DNA from 3 places in the Microbulbifer aestuariivivens genome. Region 1 is predicted to be linked to each of the others. Evidence: predicted binding sites of a transcription regulator. Region 1 holds the regulator's gene; each other region holds the start of a gene.

Region 1 (8,080 bases):
GCAGGCGGAGACCAGCGCCGAGGAGTAGTTTCAATTACCTGCTGGGAAGCAAAACTCGCGGTAAATAGAAAGGGCCCCACCAGTCATGGTGGGGCCCTTTCTTATGATGGATTCTGTGGACGGAATAGCCACAGCCACTGGGTATTGGTGGCGCGGCGCGCACTACTCGCTTTGCATAAACAGGTCGCGCAGGTAGCGAAACAGCTTGCGCTGACTGGCGGGCGGCTTCTGGTGTTGGATTTCCCGACTGGCATCCCGCACAAGCTGTCGCAGGTGCTGGTGATCGGCCTGGGGATAGCTTGCAAAGAAGGCACTTTGGGCTTCTTTTCCATCCTCCAGCAGGCGCCGCCGCCAGTCTTCCGCCATGCGATCAAAACGCAGGTGTTGCTGGTCGCGCTCCTTGAATTTATCCAGCGTCGCCTGGATAGCCTCGCTATCGGCTGAGCGCATCAGCTTGCCGATATATTGCAGCTGGCGCCGGCGCGCCTCGTTGGAGCGAATGCGGTGCAGGGTTTCGATGGCCTCGCGCATATCCCGGTCGAGGGGCACTTCCGCCAGCTGGGCCGGCCCCAGTTCGGTCAGTTGCCGTCCCAGCTCCTGCAGGTCGTGCATTTCCTGTTTGACCTGGGTCTTGCTCTTGGGTAAGTCGTCGTCAAAATCTTCGTGATCGTACATAGCGTTCAGTCGTTGGGGTTGCGGTCATTGGCCTTAGGGTCATTGGGTTTGGGTCTTTGGCGATGAATGCTGTTAGCGGTAAAGCCCTCAGTCATAAAAGCCCTAGGCCATGAATAGGTTTAGCCATAATACAGGGTGGCGAGGCCGAGGAAGGCCATAAAGCCCACCACGTCGGTCACGGTGGTCAGCGCCACGCCCCCGGCCAGGGCCGGATCGATGCGCATGGCCTTCAGAGCTACCGGCAGAATAGCCCCCGCCAGCGCCGCGGTGATGAGGTTGATCACCATTGCCACGAGGATGATCAGGGCAATCCGTGTGTCATCGAACCACAGGCCCGCGATCACGCCGATTACCACTGCCCACAGGATCGCATTGAGCACCGCCGAACCCAGTTCCCGCGACAGCAGCCAGTTGAGGTTGCTGCGGCCAATCTGCCCAAGGGCCATGCCGCGGATCACCACCGTCAGGGTCTGGCTGCCGGCCACGCCGCCCATGCTGGCGACAATGGGCATCAGCACGGCTAGTGCCACCACCTTGTCGATGGTGGTCTGAAACAGGTTGATGACCCAGGACGCGAGCAGGGCGGTGAGCAGGTTGATGCCCAGCCACACGGCCCGGCGAGGCGCGGTTCTGCGCACCGGGGCAAAGGTGTCCTCCTCCTCGTCGAGACCCGCCATACTCATCAACGAGTGGTCCGCATCTTCGCGGATGACATCCACCACGTCATCGATGGTGATGCGGCCCACAAGGCGCTGTTTGTCGTCGACCACCGGCGCGGTGATCCAGTCGTACTTGGCAAACAGCCGCGCCACCTCGGTATCCGGCATCTGCGCGGGTATCGGCTCCACGTCAGTGCTCATGACCTCGCGCACGGTCACCGAGGGATCGGTGGTAAGCAGGCGTGCAAGGGGGAGCTGACCGATGTACTGCCCCTGGCGATTGACCACGAACAGGCTGTCGGTGGATTCGGGCAGTTGCTCGTGGCGCCGCAGATAGCGCAGGACCACATCCAGGCTGAGATTGGGGCGCACGGAGATGGTGTCCGTGTCCATCAGGCCGCCGGCGGTTTCCTCGTCGTAGGCCAGTACGCTTTCGACGCGCTCCCGGTCAGTTTCGCTCATGGCCGAGAGGACTTCGGCCATCACGCGTTCGGGTAATTGCTGCAGGATATCGGCCACGTCGTCAGCGTCGAGACCCTCCATCACCGCCACCATTTCCTCGGTGTCCATGGTGGCGAGGATCTGGCTCTGCACGTCGTAGGAGAGCTCCTGCAGGACGTCGCCCTCGATCTCCTTGTCGATCAGTTTCCACAGGATATGGCGAATGCGCGGTGGCGAGCTCTCCAGCAGCTGGGCAATACTCTGCGGGCTCAGGGTGGCGAGCATCCGCCGCACTTCCTGCCCGGTACCGCTGTCCAGCGCGGTAAAGAGCTCACTGAGCTGGCTCTGTGCGCGGAAGTTGATTTCGGCGGAAGGGGGGGCGGACACGGCTTTTCCTCGGCTGCGGGCGTGTTGCGGTGAGCTGGTTACTGCGCGGAGAGTGGGATTCTATGCGGATAAGGGAGCGCCCGCCAGCAAAAGGGGGGAGGCCGACGGAGGTTACTCTCCCTCGCCGAAGCGATCCGCGATGAGTGCCGCGATGGCTTCCAGAGCCGCCTCTTCATCGCTGCCGCTGACTTCAAGCTCCAACTCGGTGCCTTTGCCTGCCGCCAGCAGCATCAGTGCCATTACGCTTTTGCCGTCGACACATTTACCGCGGCAGTGGACGCGCACATCGGCCCCGAAGCGCGCGGAGGTTTGTGCGAATTTACTGGCCGCGCGGGCGTGCAGCCCAAGCTTGTTGATGATTTCCAGTCTGCTTTTTTGCATTTTTTGTTCTCCGGCCAGCCTATTTCTGCTGCTGGCGATGGCGGATCTGCACATTGTCAAAGTGACCGGCAAAGTATCTGGCCAGTTGTTCCACCATATAGACAGAGCGGTGTCGGCCACCGGTGCAGCCGATTGCCACGCAGGTGTAGCTGCGATTGCTTTTCTGGTATGAGGGCAGCCAGCGTTCCAGGAAGCTCTTGATATCCCGCTCCATGTCCGCGGTTTCAGGATGAGCGCGCAGGAACTCCGCCACCTCGGGATCGAGGCCGGTTTTGTGGCGCAGCTCGGCAATCCAGTAGGGGTTGGGCAGGCAGCGCAGGTCGAATACCAGATCCGCATCCACCGGCACGCCGTGCTTGTAGCCGAAGGACTGGAACAGAATCGCCATTCCCGGGCTGGCTTTGCCCACCACGCGGGTTTTCACCAGATCCCGCAGCTGGTGCAGGCTCAGGCTGCTGGTGTCGATTACCAGGTCGGCCATGGCGGCCAGCGGTGCCAAGAGTTCCTTTTCCTGGTTCAGGGCTTCCAGCAGGTGAGTGCGGTTGTCACTGAGCGGGTGTTTGCGGCGGGTCTCGCTGAAGCGCTGAACCAGTACGGGCGAACGGGCGTCCAGGTAGATGACGTCGCAGTGAATGCCGCTCTGGCGCAGCTCGTCGATGACCCTTGGCGCCTGTTGTACATCCTGCCACAGGTTGCGGGCATCGATGCCGAGCGCCAGACGTGTGTTATCCACCGGGGGCTGGTCGCTGACGCGCCGCACCAGCTCCGGCAGCAGGCTGGCCGGCAGGTTGTCGATGCAGTTGAAGCCCACATCCTCCAGCAGCTGCAGGGCGGAACTTTTCCCCGAGCCGGAGCGGCCACTGATGATTACCAAGCGCATGAATGCAGATCCTTCAGTCAACAGGCGCGGATTGCAGACGGCTGGGACCTCCAGCCGCTGAAATTTGCTGCGGAATGGCGTTGATTATGCAGCGGCAGAGCTGTCGATGGCCAGCGCGTAAAGCTCGTCGCCGGTTTCGGCCGCGCGCAGTTTGTCGCGCACGCGGCTGTCGCTGAAGAGGCCCGCGATCTGCGCCAGGGTGTCCAGGTGTTCCTGTTCGTGGCCCTCCGGCACAAGCAGGGCGAACAGGAGGTCTACCGGCTGGCGGTCTGCGGCGTCGAAGTCGACGGCGGGGTCGGTGGTGCAGAGCACACCGATCGGATGTTCGCACCCGGGCAGGTGGCAGTGCGGGATGGCCACCCCCTCACCAATGCCCGTGGAGCCCAGGCGCTCACGGGCGATCAACTGGTTGAAAACAGTGTCGGAATCGAATTGTGGATATTGTTCTGCAATGGCCTGGGCGATATTCAACAGCAACTTCTTCTTGCTGCTCCCCGCCAGATTACAGAGGCTCAGGCGGGGAGAGAGTAATGCATCCAATGTCATAAGCTAGCGGTGCTTGCGCAACTTCTCTTTATGTTTCAACAGCTGGCGGTCGAGCTTGTCGGTCAGGCCGTCGATCGCCGCGTACATGTCATCCGCCTCGGAGTTGGCGAAGACTTCAGACCCGTTGACATGCATCAGGGCCTCCGCGCGCTGGACTTCCCTGTCGATCGACAGGGTAACCTGCGCAGTGGTGATCAGGTCGTTGTGGTGAACCAGCTTGTCCATTTTTTCGAGACAGTAATCACGAAGAGCTGGGCTTACATCCAGGTGACGGCCACTGATGTTGATCTGCATGGAAATCTCCTCAAAGAGTGTATCGCTTTCCGGCGCTACCCCCTTCAGGGCGGCAACCCTACTAGGAAGTTCGCCAGATTGGAAGGATACACTCAAACTTCGCGCTTCGGTTGTCACGCCCGTATGAACGGGCGCCAGAGGGCTGTGACCGCCGGCATAAGTGCGGTCAGGATTTGGCTTTGGGAAGGGTCAGACCAGGCGCTTGCGCTCGCTGGATGAGGGAATACCCATGGACTCCCGGTACTTGGCCACGGTGCGCCTCGCGACCTTGATGCCCTGGCTGTCCAGCTCCTGGGTAATTTTGTTGTCAGACAGCGGTTTGCGCGGCGGTTCGGCGTCGATCAGTTTGCGGATCAGGGCGCGGATGGCGGTGGAGGAGGCGTCTTCACCGGAGTCGGTGCTCACATGGCTGGAGAAGAAGTACTTGAGCTCGAAAACCCCGCGAGGTGTGAGCATAAACTTCTGCGTGGTCACGCGGGAGATGGTGGACTCATGCATGCCGATGCTCTCGGCGATGTCCGCCAGCACCATGGGGCGCATGGCTTCCGGGCCCTGTTCGAGGAAGCCCTGCTGTTTTTCCACAATGCTGGAGGCGACCTTGAGCAGAGTCTCGTTGCGGCTCTGCAGGCTCTTGAGGAACCAGCGGGCTTCCTGCAGGTTGTCCTTCAGGTAGCTGTTGTCGCTGGAGTTGTCGGCGCGCTTGATCAGCGAGGCGTAGCTGCTGTTGATGCGCAGCTTCGGGGTGGTTTCCGGATTCAGCTCCACCAGCCAGCGCTGTTCGCGGCGGCTGACGATAATATCCGGCACCACATACTGGGTCTCCTCGCCACTGAAGCCCTCACCCGGGTGCGGGTTCAGCGTCTGGATAAGGCGCACCACATCGCCCAGCTGCGCCTCGCTCAGGCGGGTGCGTCTGCTCAGCTGGCGGAAGTCGCGCTTGCCGAGCAGCTCCAGGTATTTGTCCACCACCAGCTTGGCCTCATCCAGCCACGGGGTGCCGGGAGGCAGTTGGCGCAGTTGCAACAGCAGGCATTCGCGCAGGTCGCGAGCGCCGCAGCCGGCGGGCTCGAACTGCTGGATGGTTTTCAGTACGGCGAGCAGCTCGTCTTCCTCGACCTGCAGTGCTGCGGATAGCTCTGCGGTGGGGGTCTGCAGGAAACCGGCGGGGGAGATATCGTCGATCAGTGTCTCGGCGATCTGCTTGTCTTCGGCGGAAAGGCCGGTCAGGTTGAGTTGCCACAGCAGGTGGTCGGCGAGGCCGATACCGGCGGCGTTGCGCTGCTCGAAACCGCTGTCCTCGCTATCCTGGCTGCCGCTGTAGCTGCCAGAGCCGTAGATGTCGTCCCACTGGGTATCCACGGGCAGGTCGGTGGGGATGTCGGAGTTCCACTCTGGCTCCTGTTCAGGGGCGGTGGATGCCTCTCTCTGGTCGTGTTCGCGCTCGCGCTCGGCGCTGGTTTTAGACTGGCTGTTTTCGTCCGTTGTGCTGTCGCCGCTTCGGTCGCCGAAATCCTCGCCATCAACTTCCAGCATGGGGTTGCTGTCCAGCGCGGACTGCACTTCCTGCTGAAGGTCGAGGGTCGACAGCTGCAGCAACCTGATCGCCTGCTGAAGCTGCGGCGTCATGGTCAGCTGGGTGCCGAGTTTTAACTGCAGGGACTGCTTCATACGGTGGGCTTACACGCGTTCGGCGGATGAATCGACTTGAACGACGCAACAGACTACCCCCCGTCTGAGCGGATTACAAGCAATAACTATGCCTACTATTTACGGGCAATCTGCGGTGAAAGTTGCGGTGAAAGTTGCGGTGAAAGTTGCGGTGAATAGGCGCGGTGAAGGCGGGAGTTGCGCCCCACGGCGCAACAGTGCGATACGGGGCGCGGGTGCGCGTCAGATGGTGAATTCGTGTCCCAAATACACCTCGCGCACCTGCTGGTTGGCAAGCACTTCGGCGGGGCTGCCGGCGGCGATGATATGGCCCTCGCTGACGATATAGGCCTTCTCGCAGATATCCAGCGTCTCGCGCACATTGTGATCGGTGATCAGTACGCCGATACCGCGGTCGCGCAGGTGGCGGATGATCTGCTTGATGTCGTTGACCGAGATGGGGTCGACACCGGCGAAGGGTTCGTCCAGCAAGACGAAGTCCGGGTCTGTGGCCAGCGCGCGGGCAATTTCGACCCGGCGCCGCTCGCCCCCGGAGAGGGCCATGCCGAGGCTGCTCTCTATGTGGGTGATGTGGAACTCTTTCAGCAGTTCCTCCAGGGCATCCTCCCGCTGCGTGCGGGACAGGTCCTTGCGGGTCTGCAGGATGGCGAGAATGTTGTCGCGCACGGACAGGCGACGGAACACTGAGGCCTCCTGCGGCAGGTAGCCGATCCCTTTGCGGGCGCGACCGTGCATGGAGAGACGGGTGATGTCCTCATCATCGATGAGCACCTGGCCGGCATCGGCCTGTACCAGCCCCGCGATCATGTAGAAGCAGGTGGTTTTGCCGGCGCCATTTGGGCCCAGCAGGCCCACGACCTGGCCACTGCTGACCTCGACGGAGACGTCCTGAACCACCTTTCTTTTCTTGTACTGTTTGGCGAGGTGTAGCGCTCTCAGCCTTGGCATAGTGAATTCCGCAGTCTTGATGGTCTGTGCCCGGGGGCAATTGGGTGGGGCGGGTACCTTATTCTCAGGGAGTGTCTTGTGCCTGCGGGTTCTGCACCGCTGGAACCTCGCCTCCCTCTTGTCCCTCTTGTCCCTCTTGTCCCCCTGGGGGTTGGCCCGCCACTTTTTTCTCCGGCTGCCAGATCATCTCCACGCGGCCGTTGCCGGACTGTCCCTGAGCCTCGATCTGCTCGCTGATCAGGTCGTAGTCGATCTTCTCGGCGGACAGGGTGTTGCCGTTGCGATCCACCTGGGCATCCCCGGACAGCTGCAGTGCGTCGGCATTGACGCGGAATTCGATGCGGCGGGCCTTGGCTTTAACCGGCGTCTGGCTCTGCTGTACCTGCTGCTGGAAATGCGCGGGCTCGCCGGTGGCGACCACTTTCTGGATTTCGCCCTCGGCGGTGCCGTGCACCTCGACGCGATCGGCGAGAATCCGCAGGCTGCCCTGGGAGATCTGCACGTTGCCAATATAAACGAACAGGTTATCGGCCCGGTTGCCGTCGAAATGCTCGGATTTCACCCGGATGGGCTGGTTGCGGTCTTCCGGCAGGGCGAGGGCCTGGGCGCTCAGTACCAGCAGGGCAAAGGCGGCGATGGGCCGCATCAGATTATTGGTTTTCATAGATGCTCTGTACCTCGGAGAGGATTTCCACCCGGTCTTCTTTCAGGTAGGCGCGCAGGCCGCGGCCCTCGGTGCGGTTGGCGCCGGCCGCAATCTTAACAACTTTGTCGGTTTCGGCGAATTCCTCGCGCGGTTTGATGGTAATGGCGGCAGTCTGCAGGTGTATGCCGCCGGCTTGTGGCAACTCCCAGATATTCACGTCGCCGCGCAGTACCACCCGCTCCCCGTTATTGTAGGCCACCCCGGTTTCGGACTCGGTGCGCCAGCGCGGTGACTGCCCCTGATAAAACACAATGCGCGGCTGATCCAGATTGGCCCGGTCGCGACGGGCGAACTGGAAGTAGGTGACGCTGTCGGCATCCAGGCGGTAGGCGAGGGTGCCCTCGGGGCTGAAGTGGCGGGTCTTGGCTCCGCGGATGATCAGGTCCGCCGCGCGATCGAATTCCTTTGGGGTCGGTCGCTTGCCGAGTAATTGCTGCGGCGGGCTCTCGGAGAACCAGAGCCCCACGCTGATCAGGGCGACGACGATAGCCAGAG
Region 2 (8,080 bases), on a different contig from region 1:
CCTCGAAATCGAAGGCCTCGACCACCTGACCGTTGAACAGGCCTTCGAACTGTCCGACGCGTCTGCCGAGCGTTCCGCTGCCGGCTGTACCATCAAGCTGCCGGAAGAAGCCATCGCCGAATACCTGCGCTCCAATATCACCCTGCTGCGCTGGATGATCGCCGAAGGTTACGGCTCCAAGCGCACCCTGGAGCGCCGCGCGCGCGCCATGGAAGAGTGGCTGGCCAACCCGGAACTGATGAGCGCCGACGCCGACGCCGAATACGCCGCTGTTATCGAAATCGACCTGGCGGAAGTCAAAGAGCCCATCGTGTGTGCGCCGAACGATCCGGACGACGCCCGCCTGCTCTCTTCCGTCGCTGGCGACAAGGTAGACGAGGTATTCATCGGCTCCTGCATGACCAACATCGGCCACTTCCGCGCCGCCGGTAAACTGCTGCAGCAGCACAAGGGTGGCATTTCCACCCGCATGTGGATCTCTCCGCCCACCAAGATGGACGAGCACCAGCTGATGGAAGAGGGTTACTACAACATCTACGGCTCTGCCGGTGCCCGCACCGAGATGCCGGGATGCTCCCTGTGTATGGGTAACCAGGCACGTGTAGCCCCGAACAGCACCGTACTGTCCACCTCCACCCGCAACTTCCCCAACCGTCTGGGCGATGGTGCCAACGTGTACCTGACCTCTGCGGAACTGGCCTCCGTGGGTGCCATCCTGGGCAAACTGCCGACCCCGGCGGAATATCAGGAGTTCGCCAAGAACCTGGACGCCATGTCAGCGGAAATCTACCGCTACCTGAACTTCGACCAGATTGAGGAATTCCAGAAATCTGCCGAGGACGGCAAGCGTATCGCCGCAACCGAGATTCAGGACGTCGCTGTTTAAGCAGCCCCTGAATTAAAGAAAAAAGCCCCGCGTTGCGGGGCTTTTTTTTGGCCAAATTTTTCCGTACTCAAACAAAACGCGGCAAGCCTGCCTGAACGTCACCGCACAAACGTCACAGCAGAAACGTCACAGCAAAAAGATCACAGAATAAAACGCAGAGCGGGAGTATATGGCGATGGCGGACGCACGGCAGGCAGCAGCTGGATAACAGTCAGACACCCGCACCCGCTAGGCCATCCATAGCCAAACGCAGTCAGCACGCCCTATTAACATCGCCTAGGTCGGCCTTAACGTCTGCTGAGGGTGGAACCCCGGGCATCCAGCGCCGCCATAATGGCTTTCATCTCCGCCGCTTCCTCTGCCACCCGCTTTGCCTTTGCCGCGGCGATTGCCGCCTTTTCGGCCTCGATGGCCTCTTTAATCTTGCGCTCTTTGGCCGCACTGCCAGTCCGCCCTGCGGAGAGCTTTTCCTTGCTTACCTTCTTGGCGGTACCGGAGGCGCCCGCTGCAGAAGTTGTCTTGGCAGCACCAGCGCGCCGCGAGGACTGGGACTTGCCGGTAAGCTGCCCCAGCGCAGTGCTGGAAGCCACGGTTTTTATCCCGACTAGACTGTTGCCGTTGTGGGTTTCAAGGGCCTCCTCCACAAGCAGTGCCAGTTCCGAGCGGTCATCCGCCACCGCATAGATATCAACCGAAAAGGCCTCGGCCCCAAATGCTCGCAGATCCTTATAAAAGGGATGATCAATACCCAGCTCCAGCGCATCCTGCAACTGCTTGAATCGGGCCTCGGGCGACACCCCGTCACGGGCCGTACCAACCCAGACATCATCCGTTTCATTATTTATAAGGGTAAAAACAATCATGTAACCTCAAAAACCTCTCGGGGATCAGAACAAAACTGGCGATTCACGTTTCACTGGAATACTGGAACATGAAAAAGCGGCGCATTCTAATGAGTTAGAGATAAAAGTGCAGTCTTGACTTGAGGCGATAACGGTGGAACTTAGCGGGACAAATGATCTCCCCTCGCCTTGAAGGACACCAAGATCAAAAAGACAAGGCAAAAACACTCGCCAGGGTTTCAGGTAACGACGGCAATAGATTAAAGATGTAGAACTATCTCTTGCCTGATTTCACCCCCTGCCCAATACGCAACTTTCAACCAAGGGGTTTTACATTCTCACTTGCACACCCCTGTCAGCACTCCTGACAGCACTTGGAGATCAGATTCCTGTTTCTGCAACCCCCTGATCAGTTCTCGCCGAGCAACTATGCTGTTTTGAGGCCTAAACCCCACTTGCAGCCTCTTCCCCAACATGGAACACGGAATGCCACATGGACAAGATGTTCAATTCCGGTGATACCGGATTCGTCATGGTTTGCACCGCGCTGGTACTGCTGATGACTCCGGCGCTCGCTTTCTTTTACGGAGGCATGGTGCGCCGAAGGGACGTGCTTTCCATCATGATGCAGACATTCGTGTGCATGGGCCTGGTGGCAATGATCTGGCTTTATGTGGGTTTTAGTCTGGTTTTTGGCGCGGATCTGGCAGGCATCATTGGCAACCCGCTCACCTACTTCGCGCTCAGCGATGTTGGCTCCGCACCCAATCCGAATTACGGCCCCACGGTTCCTTTCATACTGTTCTTTGCCTACCAGATGATGTTCGCCATCATCGCCCCCGGCCTGATAACCGGTTCATTTGTCAGCCGTTTTAAAATGACGCCTTACATCCTGTATGTAATTTTTTGGACCTTACTGATTTACGCGCCCATTGCGCACTGGGTCTGGGGCGGCGGATTCCTGCAAAAGCTCGGCGTTGTGGACTTCGCCGGTGGCATTGTCATCCACCTGACCGCCGGGATATCGGCGTTGACGACCGCGTACTTCATCGGCGCCCGCGCTGAGGATGAAAAGCCACAACAGGCTTCCAATATCCCTTTGATCGCCATTGGCTCCGGGCTTCTCTGGTTTGGCTGGTTTGGGTTCAACTCCGGTGGCGCCTATGCGGCGGATGATCTTGCGGCCTATGCCTTTGCCAATACCACGCTGGCCGCCTCTGCCGCGCTGTTGACGTGGCTGTTTTGGCAATGGCGGGATGACAGCAAGCCCTCATTTACCGGCATTCTTGTCGGTTCCGTGGCAGGGCTCGCCACCATCACACCGGCTGCGGGCTATGTTGAACCCTGGTCTGCCCCTATTTTCGGTGTGGTTGGCGCCACAGCCTGTTACTTTGCCAGAGGCATACAGAGACTTCTGAAGGTAGATGATGCCTTGGAGGTGTTCAGGGCGCACGGCGTTGGCGGTATTACCGGCGCATTGCTTATTGGTATCTTTGCCCGCTCTGGGGTTGATAAAGTCTCCGCCGGCGTTCATCAATTTGGCGTTCAGTTGCTGGCGGTGATCATCGTCGCCATTTACACCGCACTCATTACCTGGCTGATACTATTTGTCATCAACAAATTCATCAGCATTCGTCCCTCCAGCAACCAGGAGGCTCTGGGCCTCGATAGTGAACTGCTGGATGAGGAAAATAGTTGATGAGCTTTTGAAGGGCCTTGCCTACGTTGCCTTCAATACCAGCTACAGTACCGACAGTACCGAAAGCACCGGCTAATCGCGCCTTAAACGCTCCCGATGGCGCAGGCAAGCCGCTGAATCCGACACCCCGGTTCTGATATTTCAAATCACAATATCAAAACTTCCCTTTAAAATTTTGCCGTTAAATAAGCCCATTTCGTTTCCACTCCACTGCATCTAAAAAGCAGCCATTGAGCGTGTGAACGGCTCTTTTCCATGCCATTTAACGGGACGCAGCGGGACTCCTTGAAAGACTCATTAGGCGGATTACTGCGAGCTTCGTCGACTGCCATTTGGCGGGCTATGCTTTCACTGAGCGATGGTGTCATTCAGTGCCAGTGCGGTCGATCAAAGTCAGCCATTGCTCTCCCCTAGCGGGGTTCCTCCCATCCGAACTGAAAGTCAGGAGACTATGCAGTGAATAGCAAGTATTTCATTCTCCCTGCCGCCATTATCAGCCTCTCGGCATCACTGAATCTCTATGCCGACAATCACAAAAGCCCTGAGACTTGGACCTGCGCAGATTTTCTGGCACTGGATGAGCAGTACCAGCCCAATGCCGTCTTTTGGGCAACCGCTTATTCAAAAGATGGAAAGCCTCTGGACAGTATGTTCGACGTGGATGCCACAGAAACGGTGACTCCGATGCTGACAACAGCCTGTGAAGAAGACCCCGGCGCCTCCTTCTGGGACAAGCTGAAGGATGAGTGGCACAAGGTTAAAAAAGACCTGTGAGAATTCCCTAAAATTGCGCGGCGAACCAGTTTCGCCTGGTTCGTCGCTGACGTTATGAAAGATACCGCTTCCCTACCCCCTAGCCCCTACCCCCTAGCCCCTACTCCCTAGCCCCTACTCCCTGCTTGCCCCGCTGCCCCGCTGCCCCGCTGCCCCGCTGCCCCGCGGCCCCAGTCTGCTACTCTCTTAGTGCCCATGTAGTGCCCATGTAGTTCCCATGTAGTTCCCATGTAGCGCTCATGCTGCCCGTGTAATGCGCAGTCGGTATTCCGCATACACAGTCACATAAAAATAGTTGATCCAGGCCCAAATACTTCACCCAAATCCACTGACAATGCTGCCTGACCACTGAACGTGCAGAAACATCCTGTCGCCAACCTCGCCTTTGGAATCCTCGCGGTGATTACGATGGTGGCTAGCCTGTGCACCGCTGCTTTGACCAGCGCAGCGCCGGTGTCGAATAGCTATTCCCTGACCTTTGCCGAAGCTCTGCGCCGTCTGCATTCACATCCGCTGCTGATGGCAAGCCGCGCCCGCATCGCCAGTGCCGAAGCCGAAAATCAGGCCGCCAGAGCGCTTGCCCTGCCAAGGCTCGGTATTGAAGGCACTTACGCCCGGCTGTCTGATCCCATTGAGGTGGACCTCGCCCCACTCAATCGGCTGATTGAATCCCTCGACCCGGCACTGCCAAGTATTCCCAACCCAATTTTGCAGGGAGATTCATTCGGCGTGGTCATGGCAACCCTCGCCTGGCCGGTATTCACCGGCGGGCGTATCGATGCGGCGAAGAAAGCCACAGCGGCCGGCATTACCGGTGCGGTTGCGGCTGCAGACACCACCAGTGACACGCTGTTGCTCGACCTGGTGACACGCTATTACGGGGTCGCGGTCAATGAGCGAGCCTTGGCTGTTCAGACCGAAGTTGTCAGCAGTCTCACGGACCATCTCGCCAATGCCGAGGCCTTGGAGCGCGAGGGACAAATTGCCAGTGTGGAGCGCATGCAGGTGGAAGTCGCTCTGGCACAGGCGCAGGTGGCAGAGCAGGAGCGACGACACGCACTGCAGATATCCCGAGCGGGCCTTGCCAACCTGATTGGCTTAAATATTCAAGGCTGGAGCACCAGCGCAGGGCCAGCCCTGGCGATACCCGAGCCACAAGAGCTGCAAACACTGCAGGAGGTTGCGCGGCAGTCAAACCCGGTCATTCAGCAGCTCACTGCCATCACCGCCCAGGCGGATCAGGCAATCCGCGCAGCGCGCTCCGCCTATTGGCCCGATGTCACCCTGCTGGGCGGGTATGAACTGGAGAGCGACCTGCTGCCGGAATTACTTCCGCAGTGGACCATATCGCTGAACCTGACGATGAACCTGTTTGATGGCGGCGCCACGCGCGCTGGCGTTTCGATGGCCCGCGAGCACCTGCGGGAAGCGCAATCCCTGCAGCGCGATGCGATCGAACGCCTGCATTTACAGGTTGAGAGCCGCTATCTCGCTCTGGAAGATGCCCGGCGCCGCCTTGCGGTCACCATGCGCACCGAGTCATTGGCGCAAGAGACGCTGCGCATGCAGCGCCTCGCGTTTGCCGCGGGCATGGGGCGCTCTATTGATGTACTTGATGCCCAGAGCGCAGTCGCCGCCACCCGGCTGCAGCAGCTGGCCGCGCAGTTCGACAATGTGCTGGCGTGGACCGCCCTCATGCTTGCCTGTGGTCATCGCGATCAGGTGGAGCATTTTCTGTCACACGCCGGGGGCCGCGCCAATGGAAAGTAAACACGCCTGTGGCATTCCCCACGGCGCTCTTGCCGGCCTGCGCGCACTAATCATGGTAGGTCTGGGGCTTGTGGCCGCTTGCAGCGGGGAAAGCTACCTTGAAGGGCGTGTCGAGATGCGCGAACTCAACATTGCCACCAAATACCCCGGCAGGATTGCCCGCCTGTATGTTGAAGAGGGGCAGCGGGTGCAGAAGGGCCAGCTGCTCGCTGAAATCAGTGACCCCGAGGCAGAGGCACGGATGACACAGGCGGACGCAGGCGTGGTTGGCGCCGGCGCGGAACAGGCCGTCGTCGATGACGGTGCCCGCATTGAACAGCGCCGCGCAGCCAAGGCGAATATGCAGGCCGCCGAGGCTCAGGCCCGGCTGGCGCGGGTGACGGCGCAGCGTATGCAGCGACTTTTTTCTGAGGGGGTGGTGCCACGCCAGCGGCTGGATGAGGCGCTGGCCGCAGAAGAGTCAACCGCGTCGATCTACCATGCGGCGCGCTCCGAATATGATCTGGTGCTGGCCGGCGCCCGCCCCCAGAACAAGACAGCCGCAGCCTCCGTCACCAGAGCAGCCGAAGGTGCGCGGCAACTGGTGCAGGCGGCGCTGACGGAAAGCCGCGTCATTGCCCTTGCGGATGGCGAGATCACCTCGATTAACTTCCATGAAGGGGAAATTATTGCGCCCGGCGTCCCCATTGCGATCCTCGCGCGCGTGGATAGGCCCTGGATCAGTTTCAACCTGCGCGAGGATTTACTGCAGGGACTGCAAGTCGGCCAGCGGCTGACAGCAAAAATACCGGCACTGGGCCAGGCCGGTGAATCGGTGCAACTGCAGGTTTTTCGTATCGCCGTACTCGGTGACTACGGGACCTGGCAATCCACCCGGGCGCTGGGAAGTTATGACCTGCGTTCCTTCGAGGTGCGGGCGCGTCCTGTTCAGCCGGTTTCCGGGCTGCGCGCAGGAATGAGTGTTCTGGTGCCCATGAGCGATCTCGGCAGGGGCGATGACCCGGCTGGCTGACTCGCTGCGCCATGAGCTGCAGCGCTGGCGCACCGACCCCGGCCTGCGAACGCTCATGCTGTGGCTGCCACTGCTGGCCTGCGCCCTGGTTCTGGGGATTTTTCAGCAGCGCACAGTCAGCGCACTGCCCATCGCGGTGGTCGATCTCGATCAGAGCGCGCTCTCGCGGCGGCTTAGCGCCCAGATCGAGGCGGCGCCGGCGGTGCGGATTGCGCAATATGTGACGACGACCGCTGCGACCCGTGAATCCATGGTGCGCGGGGAGATTTATGCGGTGGTCGAGTTTCCGCGCCATTTCCAGCGCGACATTATCCGCGGCCAACAACCGAAAATCGGCCTGCTGCTGAATGCGCAGGCGCTTGCGGCCGCTGGGGCTATCAGCAGCCCGATCACCGCCGTCGTCCTGCAGGCGGCCGGCGAAACTTCGGTAAACCTGCGCGTACAGACCGGCATGCCCCTGCCGCTGGCCGCCGCCATGGCGCAACCCATTCGAATTGAGGCGCACCCGTTATTTAATCCCGGACTGGATTATGCCGCCTACCTGGGAATTGCGCTGATCGCTGCCTGCCTGCACTGCTTTGCGTTTGTGCATGGAGCCAGAACCATTGCCGGTGAGTCGAGGGAATGGTTTGGGGAAAGCCGCTGGCGCGGTCTCTTCGGCAAGTTGCTGGCGCTCACCTCCTGGTGGGCAGTCTGGGGGAGCGTGCTGTTGTTTTCCTGCTTCGCCTGGCTCGATCTCCCGCCGGTGTCAGCGCCCGGCTGGCTGGTGGCCGGTTGGGCGGTAATGGTTATCGCCTACGTCTGCCTCGGCGCTTTCTTCGCGTTTCTCCTGCCCTCGCATATCGCCTACTCCTGCATCAGTGCTCTCGCGGGGCCGGCGCTGGCATTTTCCGGCGTCACCTTTCCTCAGGGCGCCATGCCCCTGTGGCCGCGCCTGTACGGCGAATCACTGCCGGTGACCTCGTTCCTGCACCTGCAGACGAAGCTGGTCACCGAGCAGGTGGAAGTCGTCTATGCGCAACCACAGCTGCTGCAGCTGGCTGTAATGGCCATATTCGCCCTGTGTCTGGTCTGCGCGACCTACGCCTGGTTTCTCA
Region 3 (8,080 bases), on a different contig from region 1:
GGATTGAAATCATTAAACAGAGCAAAGAGTTCAATCTTGCCCAGTTTTTCAAAATCACTGGCCGCTGTAATGAAATGGGACTCCGTATTCCAACGGGCCAGCTGGCTGGTGGAGTCGTTCGGACCAAATACCCGCTCAACACCCCACACATAGGCATAATCCACGCTTACATTACTATCTGTTTTGTAGCCAACCCGGAAGGCATCATAGGTTTGCTCGTTCTGACGCCAGCCAACACCGCCAACAAAACGCTGTGAACCCAGATTGATTCTTTGCCTGCCCAGTGTCGAGCTGAAGCCATCGCGCTGATAACTCAACTTGGCCTGATTGACATCTACCCCTTCAGGATCTGCCACCACAGGGTATTCGCTGTACCCGTTTTCTGGCGTCCTGTACATTTCGCTGCCGATCACTGTGATATCGTCAACTTCAATTTGTCCGCTCAATCCACTCCAGCTGCCTGTAGTAAATGTCAGACGGCTTTTTAGAGTCGAAGCCAATGCAGTTTCTTCAATACCCTCTTGATCCACATACTCGGCACGATAACGGAGTGTCAATTTTGTTTTAACGCCTGAGACAGTGTCTTCTGCAGTGCTGGCTGAGCTCAGAGCAGATAATGCCAAAGTGGTAAAAGCCAACACCCCGCTGACCGATTTTACAAAAGTGCCCCGAGCACGAATGATCGCAAGATTTTTCATACTATTCTCTCCATGATGATGTAGCTTCTTTAAAAAGGACGAAAAAAAGGCCCATTCGATCAAACCAGGATTGATAAACCCGGTGTCAAATAAGCCTCATTGCTCTCATATTTTCTGTTTTGACGTGAATCAGCTTCCGCTGAATTCACCACGCAACATCAAAATACTGTCGTAATAACTATGTAAATTATTTTCTTTATAACCCGTGATAACTATTATCAATCGGTGGCCTGAACAGCCCCATTCATTACCTTTGAGATTTACCAGAAACTCTCAGTGTGTATGAGTGGTTCTCATTACTTGTACTTTTAACTTGTCAGCTTTCATTATCACTCTCGCTATCTGATGTTTTATGGGTGTCCTGCCGGATTCGCTTGCTGTGTTCGTTACTTAGGAAAGTTGTTAAAAGCGAACAATCAGGTCATTGCCATTCCAGGACCGATTAAACAACCCTGACGCTGGGACAGCTTTCCGACGATTTTCCCCACATAAATCAGAGCCGGGGCTTGTATCTTGAATGTGTTAACCGTCACCGGTAAACCTTGTAGCGTTGTCGAAATGTTACGCTGTTGTCGCTGTGTACCATTTTCTACAATCAGAACAGGAAAGTTGGCTGGCAGTCCGGCATCGATTAACTTAAGGCTGATAGTCGATGCCTTGGACAAGCCCATATAAAACACCAGCGTTTCCTCCTCTTGAGCAAGGTCGGACCAGTTCAATTGCTCTTCTGCCTCACTGAGTGAGGCCGTGATCAACCGCAAACCCTTTGCCAGGCCGCGTTCCGTCAAGGGCATCGCCACACTGGCAGCACAACCCGAGGCTGCGCCAATACCAGGCACAACAGAATAAGCAATGGCTGCCTCAATAAGCTGGTCTAGCTCCTCACCGAGCCGCCCAAACATGAGTGGGTCACCACCTTTAAGTCGAACCACGTGTTTACCCTGTTGCGCTAAATCGCACAGTAATTTCCCGATTTCATCTTGTGTAACCGAATGCTGGCCACAACGCTTGCCAACATAGTGACGTTCAATCCGACTCGGCAGCGACGCCATCAATTCGGCACTGACGAGCGCGTCATAAACTACCGCATCACATTGATGGAGTAGATTCCATGCCCTCCTAGTGAGCAACTCCGGATCCCCGGGGCCAGCACCTACCAAATCAACCCTGCCTTGAGGTGAACTTCTACCAAGCGTCAACCCACCTGTCGAACCAATACGCTCACTGTTTCTGGCCAAAAAATAGCTAAGGCTGTTCGAGCGACGAAATACTGCAGATAACCACGACAACACCATACTCCGAAGAATTAGATAGCCAAAAGTAGCATTGGGCTTGAAAAAACCGACTTCACATTTTGCGACAGTAATCGACTTCGGCATAACTTTTACCTACAAAAAAAGCCCAAAGCTCCTGTTACAGAACTTTGGGCTTCGTTACCCTCGTTAAGCAAGAATGTATTGACGATCTACTGACGGCATCTGCCAACTTTTTCGTGGCGTCTATAGACCTATCGCAACCTTCTTACTTTTCCTACTTATCTTACTTCTTTGGTTCACCACTCGGTGAAAGTATTATCCTTAGAAATCTAAATGCAGTTAATGTGCCAGATTACACCTAACGCTGCATCTCCACGATGCATATGGACAGGATTCCTGGTAAAGGATTTTAAATACGCCATTCTGTAGTGGATATTTTCAATTTTTACCTTAGGCAAAATAGGCGCCATACAGCAGAGACAACTCAATGAAAGCCGAATCCCAATATCTAAATGCAGCTTGCTGCTGCATTTTGGTGCTGCCGCCTACCGTGGCGCACTGGATTAGATCAAAACATCGCTTGCGCATTTTTTAGTGATACCCACCAAATCAATAAAATCTGTAGGAAATGTCGGCTTGACCGAATCATTTATCAAATCGTCATGCTGAAAATTAAATCTGGCACGAGTTTAGCATCAACATAGTTGAATCGATCAGTTCAGAACAGACTGATTACAAGACAAAGGTGTCTGGGATTCCCTGTCAAGACAGGGAAATCCGGGCACTTTTTTTTTGCCTGTAAAAAGTTTTTACTAAACCAAAACCACAAAGGTGGCCTCTATGTCTTACCTAGCTCCAAGCGAATTCACCACAAAGATGGTCGATGCCGGCCAGGAAAAGATTTTCATGTCAACGCAGGACACTCTGATTCGTGCATTTATGGCCGGAGCCATTCTGGCGCTGGCTGCGGTGTTTGCCATTACGGTGGCCACCAAAACCGGCTCTCCCCTGATCGGAGCCGTCCTGTTTCCCGTGGGCTTCATTATGCTCTATCTGATGAAGTTCGATCTTCTCACGGGAGTATTTACTCTGGTACCGCTGGCCGTACTGGATAAGCGTCCCGGTGCATCCTTCGGCCAGATGCTGCGTAATTGGGGCCTGGTATTTGTCGGAAATTTTGCCGGAGCTTTGACAGTTGCCTTCATGATGAGCTTCATCCTGACCTATGGCTACAACACCGATGGCGGTGCTATCGCTGCAAAAGTCGCCACAATTGGTGAATCACGCACTCTGGGTTACGCGGCCCATGGCGTTGACGGATGGTTGACCATTTTCATTCGCGGCATGCTATGTAACTGGATGGTTTCAATGGGTGTAGTCGGCGCGATGATATCCACCTCGGCTACCGGAAAAATGGCCGCCATGTGGATGCCAATCATGCTTTTCTTCTTCATGGGTTTCGAACACTCCATCGTGAACATGTTCCTGTTCCCTTTTTCCATGATAATGGGTGGGGAATTCACATTTATGCAATACATCATTTGGAACGAACTGCCTACTGCGCTTGGCAATCTGGTCGGTGGTTTCTGCCTGGTAGGCCTGCCTCTCTATTACACCCATGTCCGCACAGGTAAGCAGCGCAGTCTCAGCACCAGCAATGCAGCCAGGCCGATTGCCGCCTGATCCAGTTAATCCATCCACTGATGCCCAGGTAAGCCAAAATTGCGCCGGGGTTAGCCGTGACAACGCCTATGAACAGCTGCGACTTACCCCCAGCAAGTTTGCACACCAAACTCAAGGTGTCGATTGGCCAGTTTACATCTGCCGGTGTTAAGTCCATCAATCAGGATGCCATTGCCTATCGACTCCCTAAAGATTCAGACACAGTAGACAAGGGGATTGCCCTGGCCATCGCCGACGGAATCAGCACTAGCGATGTCAGTCACATTGCCAGCAACACCGCTGTGACCGCTTTTCTTGACGACTATTTCTGTACTTCAGAACTATGGTCAACCAGAACCGCCGGTGAACGGGTCATTCAGGCCACCAACTCCTGGCTTTGTTCTCGCGCCCGGGAAAGCTGGCGCTCCAGCGACAGTAACAAGGGGTACGTATGTACCCTGACAACCATGGTCATCAAGGACAACCTATTACACATTTTTCACGTGGGCGATTCCCGCGTATACCGTCTTAATTCTCTGGGCTTGGAAAAGCTGACCAATGACCACCGTCTGATCGTTTCCGCTGAGGAAAGCTACCTTGCTCGAGCCCTAGGGGTAGATGAAGGCTTAAAAATTGATTATGTCAATGTGGCATTGAATAAAGGCGATATTTTTATCGCTATGACCGACGGTGTTTATGAACATATGGATACAGTAGCGTTGCTGTCCATGCTACATACTCCAGATGTTGACCTGTCTATGGCGGCCAGGCAAATCACAGAGCGGTCACTGCAGCTAGGCAGCCGCGACAATCTTTCAATCCAACTGATTCGAATCGAGAGTGTTGCCAACACCGCATCACTCAAAGTGGTGAGTGATACGCAGCAATTGTCGCTGCCGCCTGAACTCAAGGAAGGCGATCTGTTTGATGGCTACCAGGTTTGCCGTCTGCTGCATTCCTCAAGCCGCAGTAAAGCCTTTCTGGTTGTCGATCTGGAATCACAGAAACGGCTAGTGTTAAAAGTACCCGCGCTGGGTATGACAGTTGATGAGCAATATCTCGAAAGATTTTTGCTGGAAGAATGGATTGCCCGACGCATCCACAGTGCCCATGTGATCAAAGCGGCTCCTACAAATAGAGACCGCCACTACCTGTATTCGGTAACCGAGTACATTGAAGGGCAGACATTGGAGCAGTGGATAGCGGATCACCCCGCACCGGACCTTAACGAGGTAAGAGCCATACTCGAGCAAATCTCAACCGGCTTGCGCGCTTTCCATCGCATGGAAATGATTCATCAGGATTTAAAGCCGGACAATATTGTGATTGATGCCCACGGTACTGTGAAAATCATCGACCTCGGTGCCACCTATGTCGCCGGGGTGGCTGAGTCACAGGCCGGAATGGTAGGTGCCACCTTGCAGGGGACGGCATTGTACGCCGCGCCTGAATACTTTCTGGGGGAGTATGGCAGTATACTATCCGATCAGTATTCTCTGGGAGTAATCGCCTATCATATGCTGTCAGGTGAATATCCCTATGGGACAAATGTCGCAAAATCAACAACTACGATCGCTCAAAATCGCCTGCAATATCGACCTCTATCCAAGCCGGAGCGCGCCATTCCGGTTTGGGTCGACATGGCAATAGCAAAGGCGGTACACATTAATCCAGAAAAACGCTATGCGCTAATATCCGAGTTTATATACGACCTGAAGACACCGAACCAACGCTTTATCAATCGTCAAAGGCCACCATTACTTGAGCGAGACCCGGTCACATTTTGGCAATGGGTATCGGCAATTATGACTGCACTACTCATCTGGACTGCATGGCCGCAGTAAACCAACCACTGTGAAAAAATTGAATTTAGTGTCAGGAAAATATCTGGATATTAGGCATACTCAAGAAGCGACATTGGTGCCATCTACAGACGCTATTGGTATGAAATTTGCTGATTTTCAGCATAGCGAGTCTTAGGAAAAATGCCCATGGATCGGCACAACGCAGGTATCAACTCGGAGAGTTTTTTTCTGGCTGCCCAACAGGCAAAAATCCGTCAACTCGAAGATCTGATGAGTGCTTTGCAATGGGTAGATGTAATCTGCGATCTGATCCATGCATTACAGCGTGAGCGCGGCCTCAGCAACGTATATCTCGTCTGCCAGAAGACGACGCTAGCCAATGAATTCACGGAGCAGCTGCTCATTTGTGACAAGGCGCTGGCGGAGTTCAATGCAGCCTTGCCCCCCCTGCTACAAGGCAGGGAATCGGCTAATCCGAGCCTGTTAAACCTGATTGCCGGCGCCCTGTCGACACTTGAACAGCTACCTGCCCTGCGTGCAAGCAACCAAACTCGTGAACTACTGCCGATCGATTCCACTCTTGCCTATAACCGCACCATCGAAACGCTGCTTTTGATCGTATTTGAGCTCATCGACCTCGCGACCGATCCCGATGTAGCCCAGTCTTTGACCGCATTCTTCCTGCTGATTCAGCTCAAGGAGTATGTCGGCCAGGAGCGAGCTTGGACCCTCATTGGTTTCTCTCGCGGGCACTTTATTGCGCGCTTGCAGGAGCGTCTTAATCGCCTGAGCATGACGCAACAGGAAGTCAGAGAACGCATGCTGAACTGTGCTGATTCTGAACTTCTGGACGCCTATGAACGGTTAAACAGCGGACCGGTTGCAATGGATCTTAACCGTTTCCGACAGGTGAGGAACAACTTATCGGCGGGAAGCGAAGTTAACACGGATCTCACCGATGTCTGGTATCACAAAATTACCGATTACATTGATGCGCTCCATACAATCGAAACACAGGCAATGCGGTCCATTATCCTCCTTTGCATGAACCGCATTGAGACCGCTCAACAGTCAAATAATTTGGTCCGCGAGAAACTAGATGAATTGAATGAGATGCCTGACATTCCTGTCAGCCAACTGCTCAAGGGCAGCGCCGAATCGAGTCCGATTCAGGCTTTGATCGCCGAACAGCAAAGACAAATTCAGTCGCTTCAACTCGAATTAAGCAATTCCAGAAAGGCGTTGGAAGCAAGAAAACTGGTTGAAAGGGCCAAGTCCATTCTGATGAACAATTTGCACTTAAGCGAAGAGGATTCCTTCCGCCGCTTACAGAAATCCGCGATGGATCAAAACAGCCCTCTTGAAGAAATAGCAAAGAAGGTGATAAGCGCACACCAGTCCTATTCGAAAAATTAAGCCTGAATACATAATGCACCACTTTAATGCATTTTAAATACCTAGCAACAACATGAGCACCATGACGCACCGCTTTGAATATTTTCTAGGCTTTTTCATGAAGTAAACCAAGGCGGCAACCCAATCCGATTCAATCAACGGAGTTTAATACTGTGGATGGATAGCTGCGGGTTGACAGAAAAAATGCCGGCATCAAATCCAATTGAAACAGTGAACGTCTGAAAAAAGCTATACTTCGCGCCATAAAAAACTCGAACCATCAGCATTCGTACAGATTGCGAAATTTATTGTATTGAAATACAGAGCTCAGAGACAAAATTGGCACAGTTAGTGCTGTAAAAAACTTAGCAACAACAGACTTCACCACTGGACAAAGACGTCCATCAAGCCGGTCGAAAGACCTCAGCTTGATGGGCGTTTTTTTTACCCACTACTTATGCGCATTACTGTAGCGCTAGCTTTGCAAGAGCACGCAGAGGTGACACATGACCCAAAAAATAAACAGTGATTACCAGGCAATGACCGTAGTAGTTATTGGTAACGGCATGGTAGGAAACCACTTTATCGAAGGTTTAATCGAGGCTACCGAGGGCAAAAGCGGCATCTGTATTCACACTTTCAGCGCTGAACCCCGATGCGCCTATGACAGGGTACATTTAAGCGAGTACTTTGCCACCCGCGATGCATCACAATTGGCGCTGGCAACAGAGGAGCGGTACCGGAGCTGGGGCGTGAATTTGCACTTGGGTGATCCCGTGGTGAACATCGATCGCCAGCGTAAATTGGTACGCTCCCGATCCGGCCTGGAAATCAGCTATGACAAGCTGGTACTTGCCACCGGCTCCAACCCTTTTGTTCCGCCTGTAGAAGGAAACGACCGGCCCAATTGCTTTGTCTATCGCACCATCGAAGACCTCGAAAAAATCATTGCTGCGGCCCATTCCGGCGCCAAAGTAGGCACCGTAGTCGGCGGAGGTTTACTTGGTTTGGAAGCGGCCAAAGCCTTGCATGACCTGGGATTGCAGACCCATGTCGTTGAATTCGCCCCGCGTCTGATGGCACTGCAAATCGACACCGATGGTGGCGCTCTGCTCAAAGATAAAATCGAATCCATCGGTGTCAAGGTTCATCTATCTAAAGCAACCCAACAAATCGAAGCCGGTGAAAAAAACCTTCAGCGCATGGTGTTTGCCGATGACAGCTATCTGGAAACAGACATCATCGTCTTCTCCGCCGGAATACG

The links. The regulator sigma-54, encoded in region 1, starts transcription at its own class of promoters, with help from an activator protein. The targets are predictions, from matches to a motif close to TGGCACANNNNTTGCNNT.
Region 2: a site for sigma-54 is predicted at 2,204-2,221, ahead of ABEA58_RS13185 (ammonium transporter). Genes of this name have one in related genera too.
Region 3: a site for sigma-54 is predicted at 2,634-2,651, ahead of ABEA58_RS12965 (formate/nitrite transporter family protein). Genes of this name have one in related genera too.

What each region holds. Positions count from the first base shown of each region.
Region 1 is NZ_BAABRT010000003.1:62,174-70,253, reverse strand. Features, by position in the region: gene ABEA58_RS02635 (hypothetical protein) at 1-28, shown strand, start outside; gene yjgA (ribosome biogenesis factor YjgA) at 163-675, opposite strand; gene mgtE (magnesium transporter) at 795-2,162, opposite strand; gene ABEA58_RS02620 (HPr family phosphocarrier protein) at 2,274-2,543, opposite strand; gene rapZ (RNase adapter RapZ) at 2,563-3,423, opposite strand; gene ptsN (PTS IIA-like nitrogen regulatory protein PtsN) at 3,508-3,969, opposite strand; gene hpf (ribosome hibernation-promoting factor, HPF/YfiA family) at 3,973-4,263, opposite strand; gene ABEA58_RS02600 (RNA polymerase factor sigma-54) at 4,453-5,931, opposite strand; gene lptB (LPS export ABC transporter ATP-binding protein) at 6,154-6,879, opposite strand; gene lptA (lipopolysaccharide transport periplasmic protein LptA) at 6,944-7,543, opposite strand; gene lptC (LPS export ABC transporter periplasmic protein LptC) at 7,530-8,080, opposite strand, start outside.
Region 2 is NZ_BAABRT010000025.1:1,435-9,514, reverse strand. Features, by position in the region: gene acnB (bifunctional aconitate hydratase 2/2-methylisocitrate dehydratase) at 1-886, shown strand, start outside; gene ABEA58_RS13190 (GIY-YIG nuclease family protein) at 1,174-1,749, opposite strand; gene ABEA58_RS13185 (ammonium transporter) at 2,222-3,427, shown strand; gene hdeA (acid-activated periplasmic chaperone HdeA) at 3,884-4,201, shown strand; gene ABEA58_RS13175 (TolC family protein) at 4,556-5,971, shown strand; gene ABEA58_RS13170 (HlyD family secretion protein) at 5,961-6,983, shown strand; gene ABEA58_RS13165 (ABC transporter permease) at 6,967-8,080, shown strand, end outside.
Region 3 is NZ_BAABRT010000024.1:2,626-10,705, reverse strand. Features, by position in the region: gene ABEA58_RS12975 (Rossmann-fold NAD(P)-binding domain-containing protein) at 1-698, opposite strand, end outside; gene cobA (uroporphyrinogen-III C-methyltransferase) at 1,115-2,077, opposite strand; gene ABEA58_RS12965 (formate/nitrite transporter family protein) at 2,795-3,637, shown strand; gene ABEA58_RS12960 (bifunctional protein-serine/threonine kinase/phosphatase) at 3,706-5,460, shown strand; gene ABEA58_RS12955 (nitrate- and nitrite sensing domain-containing protein) at 5,608-6,837, shown strand; gene nirB (nitrite reductase large subunit NirB) at 7,323-8,080, shown strand, end outside.